DNA from 2 places in the Bacillus sp. WC2507 genome. Region 1 is predicted to be linked to the other one. Evidence: riboswitches for the same ligand, from Rfam matches in the RefSeq annotation. Region 1 holds a riboswitch; the other holds the start of a gene.

The links. Region 1 has a riboswitch for magnesium ahead of mgtA (magnesium-translocating P-type ATPase). Riboswitches for the same ligand answer to the same signal wherever they lie in the genome.
Region 2: it holds a riboswitch for magnesium, as region 1 does, so the genes downstream of both, ACUN28_RS21475 (P-type ATPase) here and mgtA (magnesium-translocating P-type ATPase) in region 1, are expected to answer to the same signal.

The regions. Positions count from the first base shown of each region.
Region 1 covers NZ_JBQXPN010000001.1:1,560,583-1,568,934, forward strand. The annotation lists gene mgtA (magnesium-translocating P-type ATPase) at 1-2,675, opposite strand, end outside; M-box (ykoK) riboswitch at 3,010-3,177, opposite strand; gene ACUN28_RS08420 (DUF3932 family protein) at 3,345-3,596, opposite strand; gene rnz (ribonuclease Z) at 3,786-4,709, shown strand; gene ACUN28_RS08430 (hypothetical protein) at 5,272-5,409, shown strand; gene sdaAB (L-serine ammonia-lyase, iron-sulfur-dependent subunit beta) at 5,455-6,114, shown strand; gene sdaAA (L-serine ammonia-lyase, iron-sulfur-dependent, subunit alpha) at 6,133-7,011, shown strand; gene proI (pyrroline-5-carboxylate reductase ProI) at 7,065-7,904, opposite strand; gene ACUN28_RS08450 (MBL fold metallo-hydrolase) at 8,070-8,352, shown strand, end outside.
Region 2 covers NZ_JBQXPN010000001.1:4,079,524-4,087,875, forward strand. The annotation lists gene ACUN28_RS21460 (DUF7507 domain-containing protein) at 1-4,557, shown strand, start outside; gene ACUN28_RS21465 (FbpB family small basic protein) at 4,624-4,764, opposite strand; gene ACUN28_RS21470 (5'-3' exonuclease) at 5,114-5,980, opposite strand; gene ACUN28_RS21475 (P-type ATPase) at 6,111-6,836, opposite strand; M-box (ykoK) riboswitch at 7,180-7,345, opposite strand; gene ACUN28_RS21480 (DUF350 domain-containing protein) at 7,440-7,826, opposite strand; partial or broken gene ACUN28_RS21485 (glutathionylspermidine synthase family protein) at 7,823-8,352, opposite strand, start outside.

The DNA.
Region 1 (8,352 bases):
ACTTTTTTTAGGAACTGTGTTAAGAAAGCATAGCCTAATAGTATTCCTACTAACCAAGGGAAATAGCTAAGTGGTAATGCTTGTAATCCAACGGCTGCTCCGAGTGGTGAGAATGGAATATAAATTCCAATTGCCATAATACAAGCGGTTAATAAAAGAACCGGTGCTGATGCAGTACTTTGAATAAATGGAATCTTCTGTGTTCTTATCATGTGAACAATTAAAGTTTGTGTTAGTAATCCAACAACAAACCAACCAGATTGGAATAATGATTGTTCGCTAGCTGTATTTGCGCCGAAGACGTTCCACATGACTACATATGTGATGATATCAAATATGGAACTGATTGGACCGATGCAAATAATGAAGTTCCGTAAGTTGGCAGTATCCCATTTTCTTGGTTTTTCTAAAAACTCTTTATCCATTTTGTCCCATGGAATAGATAGTTGTGAAATATCATAAAGCAAGTTTTGAATTAAAAGGTGAATGGCAAGCATCGGCAAGAAGGGGATGAAAGCACTTGCTACTAACACACTAAATACATTTCCAAAGTTAGAACTTGCTGTCATTTTAATATATTTTAAAATATTACCAAATATAGTGCGTCCTTCTAGAATACCTGCTTCTAATATCGTTAAACTTTTTTCAAGTAGAATAATATCGGAAGACTCTTTTGCAATATCAGTTGCAGTATCAACAGATATGCCAACGTCAGCTTCACGTAACGCTACAGCATCGTTAATACCATCTCCCATATAGCCTACAGTGTGACCATTCCCTTGTAATACTCGTATAATGCGTGATTTTTGCATTGGATTTAGTTTAGCAAATACAGTTGTTTCTTCGGCTAATTTTGCTAATGCTTTATCAGGTAAAGCATCGATTTCGTAACCAAGGACAGGCTCACCGATGTTTAATCCAACTTCTTTGCAAACTTTTCTTGTCACGATTTCGTTATCGCCAGTTAAAATTTTCACTTGTACACCATGTTTCTGTAATGCTTGAATGGCAGTAGCTGCAGATGGTTTTGGTGGATCTAAAAAGCCAATATATCCAGCGAGAATCATATCATTCTCATCTTTTATCACGTACTCTTTATCATGTAATGGTCTATCTTTTTTATAAGCTACAGCAATAACACGCATACCTTCACTATTCAACGTCTCACTTAGTTGTTTTACATTTGAGCGCATATCATCGGTAAGAAAAACAACTTTGCTATCAACTTCAGTGTAGTTACAAATAGATAAAATTTCTTCTACGGCACCTTTACAAACCATTGTATGTTCCCCTGAGCTATCTTTCACGATGACAGACATACGCCGGCGAGCAAAATCAAATGGAATTTCATCTAGTTTTTGAAAAATGGATGGATCAAGCTTCTGGTTTTCTTCTGTATGTTTCATAACAGCTTTATCTATTAAATTTTTCAATCCTGTTTGATAGAAGCTATTTAAATAGGCATAGTGTAATACACGATCACATGTATTACCGTTAGGATCTAAGTGCCGAACAAGTACAACTTCATCTTCTGTTAAAGTTCCCGTTTTATCGGTACAAAGAATGTTCATAGCACCTAAGTTTTGAATAGAATTCAGTTGTTTTACTATTACTTTCTGTTTAGACATGTTAACAGCACCTTTAGCTAAATTAGCAGTTACAATCATTGGTAACATTTCAGGTGTAAGACCAACAGCAATAGCGATAGCGAAGAAGAAAGCCTCTTGCCAATCACCTTTTGTGAATCCGTTAATGAGAAGAACGATAGGTGCCATAATAAGCATGAATGTAATTAAGAGCCAGCTTACTTTGTTTACACCTTTATCAAAGCTTGTTTCTACGCGCTTGCCAATTACCTTATTTGCTAAAGAGCCGAAATACGTATCGGTACTTGTGGAGATGACAACAGCTTTTGCGCTACCACTTACAATATTTGTACCCATAAAACAAAGGTTTTCCATATCGAGTGGATTGTAATTTTTTTTCATGTTTTTCGGTAAAATATGTTTATTCTCTGTATGGTAGCAGTTTTCGTACTTTTCCACAGGAAGTGCTTCCCCAGTTAAAGAAGACTGATTCACAAATAAATCTTTAGCTGATAAAATACGCACATCAGCCGGAACGATATCACCGGCCGAAAGTGAAATAATATCGCCAGGTACAAGTTCTTCAATTGGAATTTCCGTTGGATCATTTTGCTTTAAATTCATTACGTTTTTTGTTTCGTGTACAAATCCATCTATTCTAAAGACGCTTGCCGTTGTTCGAACCATAGCTTTTAACTGATCCGCAGCTTTTTGAGAACGAAACTCTTGTAAAAAGCGGATCGTTGCACTTAGCATTACCATTACAGATACGACAATGGTTCCTTGTATATCATCTGTGAAAAAAGAGAGTGCGCCGAGAGCTAATAAAACAAAAATAAATGGATTTTTAAATGCCAGTAGAAATTGAATGTACCACGGCGATGTTTTATTATGAGCTATTTCATTTGGGCCATATAAAGAAAATCTATGAGACGCTTCTATTTTAGAGAGGCCATTTTGTGTTGTTTCTAAAAGTCGTAACGCATTGTTTACATCTTGTATTGCGACTTCCACCAGTAATCCGTTATTTGTTTTCATATGATTTTGATCGTATGAATGCTTTGTTTCTTGTTTTTGTAAATTTAACATTGGTAGTTCCTCCTTTTTCATGAAGGAGGAAACAATCTGTTACTCAACTATTTAAAATTAGGAGGAACAGCTTCTTTCCTACCTACATGATGAAATATTAACGTAAAACATATTATGGGTATCTGGGCCGAATCATCAATTGCCAACTGTTCCTCACCTCCGTACAATTTAGTAGTTTCTGAATATGCTATGTTTGTTTCATAGTAAGGTGCATATATACGTAAAAAGACCTTTACTCAAAACGAGTAAAGGTCTGAATTCGCAGTTAAAAGAGTCCACAACAAAGACTGTTAGTAAACATAGATAAAAACAGTTTTTGTGTATGACAAAATACATGCACCTCTCCCTCGTTGAGTTTTAGCACTGTATAGCATAGGTACTGAAACCAGCTACGTTAAGAAAGGCCTTCATTCCGACCTTTCCTGTTGACCCATTGGCGTCTCTCGACATTTTTGGGCAGCAGCGTTTCTCTATACAGGAGCCTCACCTAACAGAGACCATATTCAATTACATGTTGAATGTTAGCACTGTAATTTTGTAGTGTCAATACATTTTTTTGAAAACTCAAATAGATTTATGCTGGCTATATAGTAGGAAATAAGAGGAGTTTTTTGAAATAAGGTGGAGAAATAAATAAAAAGCACTGATTACAGTGCTTTTTATTACAGATTATGAGATTGTAGTATTTTCAAAAATAACAATTTCTGAACTATTTGTTGTTGAAACGCGTTGTGCGTAATATGTTAAAGCTGAAGAAATATATGTTGGTAACGAATCATTTGTATGTGTTGTTGTATATTCATGGATTAATTCTTTCAAAGTCGTCCATTCTAATTGTGCTGGGTGATCAGACACGAAAGAACTTACCCAGCGATCAAATGAAGATGAAAAATCAGTTTGTAAACGAAATGCTTCTTTCATAATAAAACGCTCCCTTAAAATGTAGTATAATCATTTTAACATAAAATACGAACGATTACTAAGTTTTTTAAGTATAATGTTCGTGTTATATAGTTGTCTAGATGATTGGTTATGTAAATTCGATTTGCCATTTGAAATAACATTCCGTAAGATGAAAGGTAGATTATATAAAGAGCTGGAGGAAAGAAAGTGGAATTTGTATTTTTAGGAACTGGTGCAGGTGTTCCTTCGAAAGGAAGGAATGTTTCGGCAATTGCTTTGCAATTGTTAGAAGAACGAGGGCAGACTTGGTTATTTGATTGTGGCGAGGCGACGCAACATCAAATATTACATACATCTGTACGCCCACGCCGCATTGAAAAAATATTTATTACGCATTTACATGGTGATCATATTTTTGGGTTGCCTGGTTTATTAGGAAGCCGTTCGTTTCAAGGAGGGACTACACCTTTAACAGTGTATGGACCAAAAGGAATTAAACAATTTATTGAAGTGGCATTGTCAGTAAGTACGACACATGTAAAATACCCACTTGAAATTGTTGAGATAACAGAAGAAGGTACTGTGTTTGAGGATAATGAATTTCGTGTGGAAACGAAAAGATTATCACATGGTATTGAATGTTTTGGGTATCGTATTATAGAGAAAGATATACAAGGTGCTCTTTTAGTCGATAAATTACTGGAGATGGGTGTGAAACCCGGTCCACTTTTTAAACGTTTAAAAGATGGAGAAGTAGTTGAATTAGAAAATGGCACGATACTAAATGGAAAAGATTTTATCGGTCCACCTCAAAAAGGAAGAATTATTACCATTTTAGGTGATACAAGATATTGTGAAGCGAGTAGAGAGCTAGCACAAGACGCTGACGTACTTGTTCATGAAGCAACTTTTGCGGCAGAAGATGAACAACAAGCGTATGATTATTTTCATTCCACATCTAAGCAAGCTGCGAGTATTGCACTTCAGGCAAATGCAAAACGATTAATATTGACTCATATTAGTTCTCGTTATCAAGGGGATACATATAAGGAATTATGGAAAGAGGCAAGAGAGCTATTTTCTAATACAGAAATAGCTACGGATTTAAAATCATTTCCAGTGGAAAGATAATAATGTTGTGAAAAAATGGTGACGAAAGGTTGCCATTTTTTTTATTTCTAAAAAAATTTAAAATAAAACTGTTATCATTTTATGTTTAAATTGGATGAAACAGAAAGTTTTAATGATGTGAAGATATAGGATAAAAATACATAGTACTGATTATTTAGAAAAACTGTTATATAAGTCAGATGACATACGAGTGGTACAAATAGCAAAAATGGATTGTTATTCAGAACTTTTAAAATTCATTAAAAGTAAGCGTTTTATTAAAAACAAGCTATAATGAAGGCAGAATATAATTTATTGTAGGCCGCATGCGTTTTAGCCATTTGTCGTAACAAGTGAAGTTGACTAAATCGTGAGAGAGGAATATGAAAATTATAAATACGAAGGATATTACTATTATTTGTACTAAGTCTTTTTTCACCTTTTAGCTTTAAAGCACCAAAAGGTATGAAAGCAATGGGAGTTTCACTTGTTTATGCTATCCTTGTAAGGGGTTCTGTGTTAAACTTTGGATTGCTACAAGACTTTATTGTGGAGTATCTTATATTATTAGTAAATGAAGGTAATGCTAAGTTTCGTATTTATTATGATAACTGGTATTATTTCAGGATATATTGTTTCACTGTTATTCAAAAGCGATCCAATTTGTATAGCAGAACAAATACGTCGTACAACTGGAAAAGTAACCGATTCGGTAGCTTAATAGAATAGTAAAAAATTTTTTCATAGAGGTTTAGGGGGAGTTATGATGAAGTATCGCTCAGTATTTGATATTATTGGCCCAGTTATGATTGGTCCATCAAGTTCACATACAGCAGGCGCAGCAAGAATGGGGCAAGTTGCTCGCCAGCTGTTTCGTCATGAACCAGAAAGAGTAAGCATTTCATTATATGGATCATTTGCAAAGACGTATCGAGGGCATGGTACGGATGTAGCATTGATCGGTGGAATATTAGGGTTTGAAACAGATGACTTACGTATTCCAGAGGCGCTAGACATAGCAAAAGAGCGCAAAATCGAAGTAGAATTCATTGAAGAAGATGCAAATGCACCTCATCCAAATACAGCGAGAATTCGTTTGTATAAAGGTGAAGAAGAAATTGAAGTTGTTGCTTGCTCAATTGGTGGCGGTAAAATTGAAGTTGTAGAATTAAATGGATTCGATCTTCAATTAACAGGCACGAGTCCAGCACTACTTATTGTAAATAACGATCGCTTCGGTGCTATTGCAGCAGTAGCTTCAATCCTTGCGAAACATGAAATTAACATTAGTACAATGAGTGTTTCTCGTAAAGAAAAAGGAAGAAGAGCGCTTATGGTTATCGAAACAGATGAATTATTAGCAGATGAAGTAATTGAAGAAATAAACGCGCAAGAAAATATTTGTCAAGTAACTATTATGGAATAATTGCAGGGGGGACACACCATGTTTCGGAACGCAGCGGAACTAGTGGCGCAAGCTAAAGAACAAAATGTAAAAATCGCAGAAATTATGATTCAATGTGAAATGAAAACTAGAAGTATTTCACGTGAAGAAGTAATTGCTGGTATGGAAAAGAACTTAGTCGTGATGGAGCAAGCAGTAGAACGTGGTATTCGCGGAGTGAAATCACCAACTGGTTTAACTGGCGGAGATGCTGTAAAAGTTCAGGCGTATATGAAGAGCGGAAAAGGCTTATCTGGAGATACGATTTTGGACGCAGTGAGTAAAGCAGTTGCAACAAATGAAGTAAACGCAGCGATGGGAATCATTTGTGCAACACCAACAGCAGGGTCTGCTGGAACAGTGCCAGGTGTACTTTTTGCACTGCAAGAAAAATTACAGCCGACACGCGAAGAAATGATTGAATTTTTATTTACAGCAGGAGCTTTCGGTATGGTTGTTGCGAATAATGCTTGTATTTCCGGCGCGGCAGGAGGTTGCCAAGCTGAAGTAGGTTCAGCAAGTGGAATGGCAGCAGCAGCTGCAGTTGAAATGGCTGGTGGAACACAAGATCAAGCGGCTACAGCGATGGCGATTTCATTAAAGAACATGCTTGGTTTAGTATGTGATCCTGTTGCAGGACTTGTAGAAGTACCGTGTGTAAAACGTAATGCAGCAGGAGCTGCAAATGCGATGATTTCAGCTGATTTAGCATTAGCTGGTGTAACGAGTACAATTCCATGTGATGAAGTAATTGAGGCAATGTTTAGAATCGGACAAACGATGCCAGTAGCACTTCGTGAAACAGCTGAAGGCGGACTTGCAGCAACACCGACTGGTCGCCGTCTGCAAGAAGAGATTTTTGGGAAGAATAATAAATAAAAAATATATGTTTATAAAAAATGGAGCTCAAGTAAGATTGAGCTCCATTTTTTTTATTTTTCTTTTGCTATTTTTTCTAATGTTTTTCCAAGATCGTGTGATCGTTTCGTTGCTTGTGTAATACAGGAAATTAACGCTTGTTGAAAATTATGCTCCTGTAATACTTCAATACCTGCCTCGGTCGTCCCGCCAGGAGAAGTAATTTCCTTTCGCAGAATAGAAGGGTGTTTTTCACTTGCTTTTAGCATTTCAGCAGCACCAATCATCGTCTGAAGAATAAGTGACTTTGCAACATCTTCTTTTAAACCAATTGTTTTTGCGGCTTCTTCCATCGCTTCCACTACGTAATAAATATAAGCAGGCCCACTTCCAGATAATGCAGTGACAGCATGCATATCTTCTTCCTCTACAACAGAGACGAGACCGATCGTTTCAAATAAAGCGATGGCAGTCTGAATATGATCCGCTGTTGCATGTTTTGAAGGCGAGATAGCGGTAGCTGATTTTAAAATAGCGGCGGATGTATTTGGCATCGCACGAATAATCGGAACATCTTTTTGAAGTAGGTTTCTAATCGAGTGAGTAGAAACACCTGCTAATAACGAAATAATAAGCAGGTTATTATGTATATATTCTTTAAAAGGAGTAAGCGCTTCTGCAACATCCTTTGGTTTCATTGCTAGAAAAAGAATATTTGTATCAGTAAGTAGCTCTTTTTTATTATGCGTACCTTTGACGCCGTATTTTTTATGTAGCTCCTGCAACCTTGTCTCGTTAGAACGATTACTTACGGTAATTTGTTCGCTTTTCACAACATTTGCATGTAACAAGCCACCAATAATAGCTTCAGCAATAGAGCCTGCACCGAGAAAGGAAATATTTTGAATAGACATGATGTTCCTCCTTTAAATTTGGTTAGAAATTCTTATAAATGTACATACATTCGTTTTTTTATAGGAAACACCTCTTTTTATCTGAAAATAATGACAAATATATGGAGAAGTTGTAAACTGAAGAAGTATTCATTTTTGAACCGGAAAGAGACAGGGGGGCTAAGCATGACGGCGATTCACCGAATGGAGATTCCTGTGCCATTTGCAGTTGAAACTGTAAATGTGTTTTTAGTTGAGGGGGAGACATTAACATTAATTGATACAGGGACGAATACAGAAGGGGCAAGAAATGCGTTAGAAAGTCAATTAGGTGCATTAGGATATGCGATAGAAGATATTGAAACAGTAGTCATTACGCATCATCATGCGGATCATTGTGGGCTTTTAAATATATTTTCTGAGAAAACGAACATTATTGGACATCCTTGGAATGAACCTTGGATCACGC
Region 2 (8,352 bases), 2.5 Mb from region 1:
TCTAATATAGCCCGTATTGACTATACTTTTATCGCCGATCCAACTGCTCCTATCATCTCTCGAACAATTACGTCTAACCCAGCTTTCACACAAATTTCGGATGCGAATATTCTTTCTTTAAAAGCAGTCAATGCACAACAAGCAACAACTGGCGACATTTTAACCTACACAATAATACTAGAAAATACCGGAAATATTCCAGCTACAAATCTCATATTTTCAGATACTATTCCAGAAGGGACTACATTCGTAGAAAATAGTTTTACACTTAACGGAACAGCTATACTTGGTGCCAATCCAAATGTAGGTGTTACTTTGCCTAACCTAGCAGCAAACGCTACTCACCTGATTTCGTTCCAAATTCTTATTAACGCTCCATTCTCGCAAGAATCGATTACAAATCAATCTAATACAACTTATACAATTCAGCCAGATCCAGGGCAACCTCCTATTAATGAAACATCTACAAGTAATATCGTCATTACAAATTTCGTGCAAGCACAATTAATAATTACAAAAACATCCAATCCAATAACTGTGGATATTGGTGGAACTATACTTTATATTTCGGAAGCGAGAAATATAGGCAATGTTGACGCAATAAATATTATTTTCACAGATTCTATTCCAGCTGGGACTACATTCGTTCCCGATAGTGTCACAATTAACGGTGTACTTCAGCCTGGTGTAAATCCTGAAAATGGAATACCAATTGGAACGATTCCACCAAACAGTTCCAAAACAATACTATTTCAAGTACAAACAAATAATCCACCTACTGAAACCGAAATTGTAAATCAATCATCTGTAAATTATCAATATGTAAGTATTCCTACAGCTCCACCAGTGAATCGCTCTGCAAATTCTAATATCGTTACAACATCACTACAAAATGCAAATATTATTTCTGTTAAACAGGCCGATGTTACTTTCGTATCAATCGGGCAAAATATTACGTACACAAATACACTGCAAAATGTAGGAACCGTGCCAGCTAACAATACCGTGTTTATTGACCACATTCCAGAAGGTACTATATTCATTGAAGATAGCTTATCAATAAATAATGTGATTCAGCCTGGTGTGAATCCTGAAAATGGAGTAACTCTCGGCACGATACAACCAGATGAAACAGTCACTATTTCATTCCAAGTACAACTTACAAATATACCAGAGGGCAATACAGTCATTAACATTTCAGACACTTCATATGAATACCAAATTGACCCTAGTTCTCCTATTATTCAGCGTAGATCGTTATCAAATGCAGTAAACACTGAAGTGCGGACGGCGAATGTTCGTGCAATTAAATCCGCTAACAGATCTATTACACGTATCGGTCAAATCATCACATATACAGTCGCCGTTTCAAACGCTGGTACAGTACCTATTACAAATACTCTCCTAATTGACGCAATTGCTGCTGGCACCACATTCATTTCAAATAGCATCCTTGTAGATGGCATACCAAGACCTAATGAAAATCCAATTACCGGTATCAATCTTGGTATTATCCTTCCAAATAATACGATTATTGTTACGTTCCAAGTAAATGTAGTCTCTATACCACCACAAAATAACATTAATAATATCGCCGTCATTCACTATGAGTATCGACCAGATTCAAGCGCACCACCAATTTCAGAAACGACCTCTTCCAATAGTACAAATATACAATTTATTGATGCTATTCTTATTGCTACAAAATCCGCTAATACTGTATTAGCTAATATTGATGAAACCATTGTATATACAGTATTCATTCAAAATAATGGATCGACTACAACTAACTCCATCTTTTTTACAGATACTATAGCGGATGGAACAGTATTTATTCCAGGAAGTGTAATAGTTAATAATACTGTACTTCCTGCAGCAGATCCGAATATCGGCTTTTCCATTCCTAATGTCGCAGCAGGTCAAATGGCTACAATAACATTCCAAGTTTCCGTTACAAATTTACCTGCTGTAAATCCAACACCTAATACTGCAAACATCGTCTACGACTTTATTTTCAATCCTGACTTTGCACCAATTCAAAAATCCACTACTTCCAATACTACTTTCGTTCAAATTAATGATGCTGATGTCGTTTCACTTAAAACTGTTGATTTGACCTCTGTAACGATTGGTGACATTTTAACTTATACAACAACTTTAACGAATACAGGGAATACGAATGCCACTGCTGTTATATTTACAGACAATATTCCTGATGGAACAACATTTATAGACGGTAGCGTTTTAGTAAATAATATTCCACAGCTTAACGCCAATCCAAGTACCGGTATACTTGTAGGAACGATTGCTCCTAACATTTCTATCCCAGTCAGATTTTCTGTTACCGTCGTAGCTCTTCCAGCTAGCGGCCATGTTCAAAATCAATCAACTTCTCGTTATACGATAAACGGGGAAGAAGAAATATCGACTAGTAACATTACCTTCACTGAAGTTATTTCTGCTAATGTAATTGCGACAAAAACAACACCTATCCAATATGCTGACCTACAAACTATCATCCCTTATACAATTTCCATCATAAATAACGGAAATATACAAGTGGAAAACATTATCGTTACAGATATCATCCCAGCAAATACGAGCTTTATAGAGAATAGCGTTATTGTGAATGGCAACGCTCGTCCAAATGACAACCCACTTAATGGTATACAAATTGATAACATTCCGCCTAATACGACAGCCACTATTCTATTCCAAGTACGGGTTACTTCCATTCCACAAACAAATCCAATCTCTAACACGAGTACAATTCAATATGAATACACAGTACCAGATCAACCACCTATTACCGAAACTATTATTTCATCAGCTGCTGTAACAGAAATTCATCATGCGAATTTGAATAGTAATAAAGCTGTTGACCTTGCATTTGCAACGGTCGGTGATACGTTAACGTATACGATTACACTCAATCAAACTGGTAATGTTGCAGCAAATGATGTAATCATTCAAGATATTATTCCTCAAGGTACTACGTTTATAGAAAATAGCGTCATTGTAAACGGAGAAACTCTTCCGGGAGTGAATCCAGTAAGTGGCATACCAATTGGCACTATAATAGTAGGTGGAAATGCTATCACTTCCTTCCAAGTAACTGTAACTTCTATTCCAACACCAAATGAACTCAACAACGAAGCAATTACTACTTTTAACTATATAGTCAACCCAAATAACTTACCTGTTACAAATACGACTACAACAAATACTGTCACAACAACTGTCCAAAATGATAATGTCGTTGCCACCAAGTCTGTTAATACCACGAATGCATTACCTAGTCAAACTTTAACGTATACAATTACAATTACGAATAGCGGTAATGTAACGATTGAAGATCTTCTTGCCATAGACACTGTACCAGTAGATACAACCTTCGTTACGGGCAGCGTTACGATTAACGGAATTAATCAGCCTAACGCAAATCCTGAAAATGGTATTACGTTAGGAAACCTTGCTCCTAATGAATCTGATATTATTACTTTCCAAGTAACAATATCTCCTTCAACTCTTCAATCTGCAATCAATAACGATGCTTCTGTTTCCTACACTGTTACCATTGATCCGAATGAACCGCCTATTGCAATTACAAAGCAAACAAATACCGTTACAACAACAGTAGTTGATCCGATGGTTCGCATTGAAAAGACAGCTGATAAATCTATCGTAACAACAGGAGAGACCATAACTTTCACATTGGAAGTAATAAATCATTCACCAATTCCTACAATCAGTACTTCTGTCCTAGATATCATTCCAGCTGGTACAACATTTATAGAAAACAGCGTAACAATTAACGGTACTCCTGTTCCAAATGTTCGTCCAGACACTGGTATGAATATCGGCGCTTTACCTGCAGATGGAGTAGCAACGATAACATTTGAAGTTCTAGTCACTTCTATTCCTTCAAACAATACAATTGTCAATTCCGCAACAGTTACAGCAGCTTTCCAATTGACACCACAAGAACCGATTATTACTTTCATTGTTAATTCAAACATTGTACGCATACCAGTTCAATTTATAACTGCAACAGTAGTAAAAAACGCTTCCGTCAGCTCAGCTTATTTAAACCAATATTTTGATTATACGGTGCGTATTACGAATACTTCTGATATTTCACTTTCAAACGTTTCTTTACAAGATACCATTCCAGCAGGTTTACAATTTATGAACGGTACTGTCTTTATTAACGGTGAACGTTCTCCACTAGCGAATCCAAATATCGGTTTCCTAGTCGCTACTACTTTGGAACCAAACGAAACAATCAGCGTGTTATTCACAGTGCAAGTGATAAGTCCACCTGTTAATAATGAATTTAAAAATACGGCCAATATTTCGTTACAACTTCAAGTCTCGCCTACCGATCCACCAATTACAGTAACCGTTACAAGCAACGAAAACATTGTCGCCTTTATTTCAGACAATCCAGATGAAACACTTCCAAATTTAAATTGCTTCTTTGACGGGGAACGTTTTATACGCGTTACTCCTCGAAATATACGAAATTACTTTTGGGCTTGGATTTGGTGGAGGTAATAAAAAAGAAAAAGCTTGTAGTTTGGATAGTATCCAAACTACAAGCTTTTTTCATAAGCAAAATTATCAATTGCTAGCAGCACTGTATGCTACATGTCGTTTCTCAATTCTCTCTTCAATTTCTTTCATATTTTCTTTATTATTTAATAGTGATTGTTTATTTTCAATTAATAATTGTTTAAAAGATTTTCTCACTTTTTTTCTCATTTTCATTGTCCTCCTTGGGGGATGGTTTATATAAAAGATAAGGAATTATCTGTGTGCCCTTATAATAATTGATTGTTGTGAATTCCATTTGAACTTCATATGAAAATTCTGTTTATTTTCTGACAACTTTGTGAACACACAAAAAGAGATTCTCCTAAAACCATTTTGAAATTGCTTCATTTAATTATACAAATTACCATTTCCATCATCTTATATCGATTTATCTTTTCGAAATATTTAAAGTTTCATTACACATATTCCCACTTACTAAGAAACTGTTTTCCAAAACAAAAAGAAGGTGTCACCAAGTCAAAGTTCGACTTATGCAACATCCCTCTTACAAAACTATTTATAGCATATTGATTAATATTTCAGGTCTTCCCCAATTCATTTCTTCACAAACGAATCTAAGTTTTTCTTCATCCATTGTGTGCAATCCTTCTTCTAGTGAGCATGAAATTGGAACTTCACAGTGAATTTGTGCCAATTGTAATGAAATATCTAAGTTCTCTAAATCACTTTCAATCTTTGTACGCTGCGCTTTCGTTAATGATGATACATTTTCTAGTACAGCTGATACTGTTCCATGCTCTTGAATAAGCTTATACGCTGTCTTTTCACCAATACCTTTTACCCCTGGATAGTTATCACTCGTATCTCCCATGAACGCTTTCGCATGCACGATTTGCCACGGCTCTACGCCTTTTTCTTCCATAATTTTTTCTGGTGTGTAATATTCGTAATTTCCAATTCCTTTGCGCAAGAGCATAACTGTAACGTTCTTATCAACAAGCTGAAGTAAATCCGTGTCACCTGTTAAAATATAAACTTCCGCTTCATTGCAGTATTGTTTTGCAAGCGTACCGATACAATCATCCGCTTCATACCCTTTCATACCGATAACTGGAATGGACAATTTCGCAGTCATTTCTTGTACTAAATCAAATTGCGGAATTAATTCTTCAGGCGGCGCTGCACGATTCGCTTTATAATTTGAGAACGATTCTGTTCTAAATGTCGTACTTCCCATATCCCAGCATGTTACGATGTGTGTTGGTTCAATTGCTTGCATAGCTGTTAATAAATGTTTCATATAACCATGAATCCCGTTTGTAGGGGTACCATCTTGTCGTTTCATAAATTGTCCGTAGACACTTGTTGCGTAAAAAGCACGAAATAATAGTGCCATACCATCAACTAATAATACTTTTTTCATAATTCCTCTCCTACCCAAAAAATAATAACCCCACGTCATCACGTAAGGTTATATAAATAGATTACCATTCTACGTTTTTTCAACTTTGTCTATTATACATTGTTTTTGTATATTTAGCATCATTTACACATTAGGACGTTCTACTACAACAAGTATGAAGAATTCCTGAATACGTATTTTTCCCAGTCGAAACAACTACAGCCTTTGCATTTCCGCCAACAATATACGTCCCTTTGAAACATACATTTTCAAGTTCAAGTGGATTATAGTCTTTCATTCGTTTTAAAGGAATAAATCGTTTACGCTCAAGGTGATAGCAACTTTCAAATTTCTCAATACTTACATCTTTTCCTGTTAGCACAGATTCATTTACTAATAAATCATTCGCGTAAATGATACGTACATCTGCTGGTACTGTATCGCCTTCTGAAAGAAAAATCATATCACCAGGAACAAGTTCTTGTACTGGTAAATCCATCATTTTTAATTCACCGTTTAAACCTGTTACACTTGAACACGCTACTCGAGACACAGTAATTTTCTCACATTGTAATCTATCACGCACATGTTGTTTTGAAAAACCTGGGATCATTCCACTTAGCTTCATCATTACTTCTGCAATACGCGCTCTTTTTGAAGTTAATTCATTTCGGCCGTATACTTGAATGCGTTTTTGTGCCTCTTTCATAGATAATCCGTCTCTTGTTGTTTTAAAATACGCAAATACAGATTTTACATCTCTCGTTGCGATTTCAATTAATAAATCTTTATTTTTTTGAAGCATTGTTTGTTCTTTCATTGATTTTTTACTTAATTTATATGACGTGTTACCCACAGTTTTGTTTGCATATAACATATTATCGTCTCCTCCTGTACAACATAGGAAGAAACGCTTTGTTTCTCAATTTTTCCACTTTACCGCGAAAGTGTCTAGCGCTTAAACGTGCATATAAACGCTACATTACGATAAATATAGAGGGAGGAACAAGTCGTTTCCTGCCTACATCATATATTTTTGATTTGAAGTATATGGGTAACGGAACCGAGTCAGAATTTGACATGCTCCTCACCTCCTCGTTTAATTTTATAGTTTATACTATGAAACTACTCATAGCTTGGTAACAAAAAGACCCTTACTCCGAAAAGAGTAAAGGTCATGACATACACAAATAAACGATTCCTAATACAATTAGAAATCTACGGACCTCTCCCTCGCCGAGTTTTAGCACTGTATAGCATAGGTACATTACCAGCTACGTTAAGAAAAACCTTAATTCGATCATTCCTGTTGACCCATTGGCGTCTCTCGACATTTTTGGGCAGTAGCATTTCTCTATACAGGAGCCTCACCTAACAGAGACTTATTTTTATTATATAGAAAATGTTACTCTTATTTAAAATAGATGTCAACAGTAGCCTACAATTTTTTCGAAAGGTATGGCAAACTAACGTAAAGTTTTTAATAAGTTATACAACCTGCAATTACAATCCCAATGGAAAGCGATAAAAACATAAGGAAAAGACCGACTGCTTGATTATCTTCTTCGAGACTTTTATTTATATTAAAGCGTGGTGTAAGCCACTCAGCTAGATAAAAGACGATAATTTGAGCCAAAATCCCAACTGCTCCCCACGAAACCATATCAAGAAGTGAAATGGAATTAGCTGCTGTCGAATATAAAACAATAGCTAATCCAAGTAATCGTCCTCCAAGCACATAGCTTACCGCCTTATTTCCTTGGGCCATTAACTTAAATTCTTTTACTTTCGTTGTCACTTCCATCAGGAAAAGACCAATACATAAAAGTCCCAATGTTACTGCTAAATATAATAAAAAATTAATCATATACTTTCCTCCTTTTTTATACCTACCGGTAAATAGTACGATTCATTCCCCGTAATTTTTCCCCCGCGCGAATACCGATACTACTCGCTTTTCCAGCAATTAAAAACGAACCAAACACATACGACAGTTTCTCCATCCCTTTCTCTGTTTCCAAAGATATGACTGGAAGTTCTGTATACTTTTGAAATATCGGTAGTGACGCTTTATACGTTTGGTGTGCATTTTGAAGCATAATATTTTCGTCCTTATCGCGAACGGTAATTGTATCTCCTTCTCTCCCAAATGAAGGTTTTTGAACGAAAAAATCTTTTCCTAAAAATAAATCTGGTTCTAGATATGTAGGTAACATATATTCTTTAATCCACTGTTGTTCCTCATTTGTATAAAAGGCCTCTTCTTCTGCTAACCCCCAAATAAGACACTGGATTGATTTTGGCTGAAGTAAAAATGCTGACAATGGATTTATTATAAAAAGTTTTCCGGCTTTTACAAGTTGCAACAGTTCCACACCTACCAAGTCTCCTGT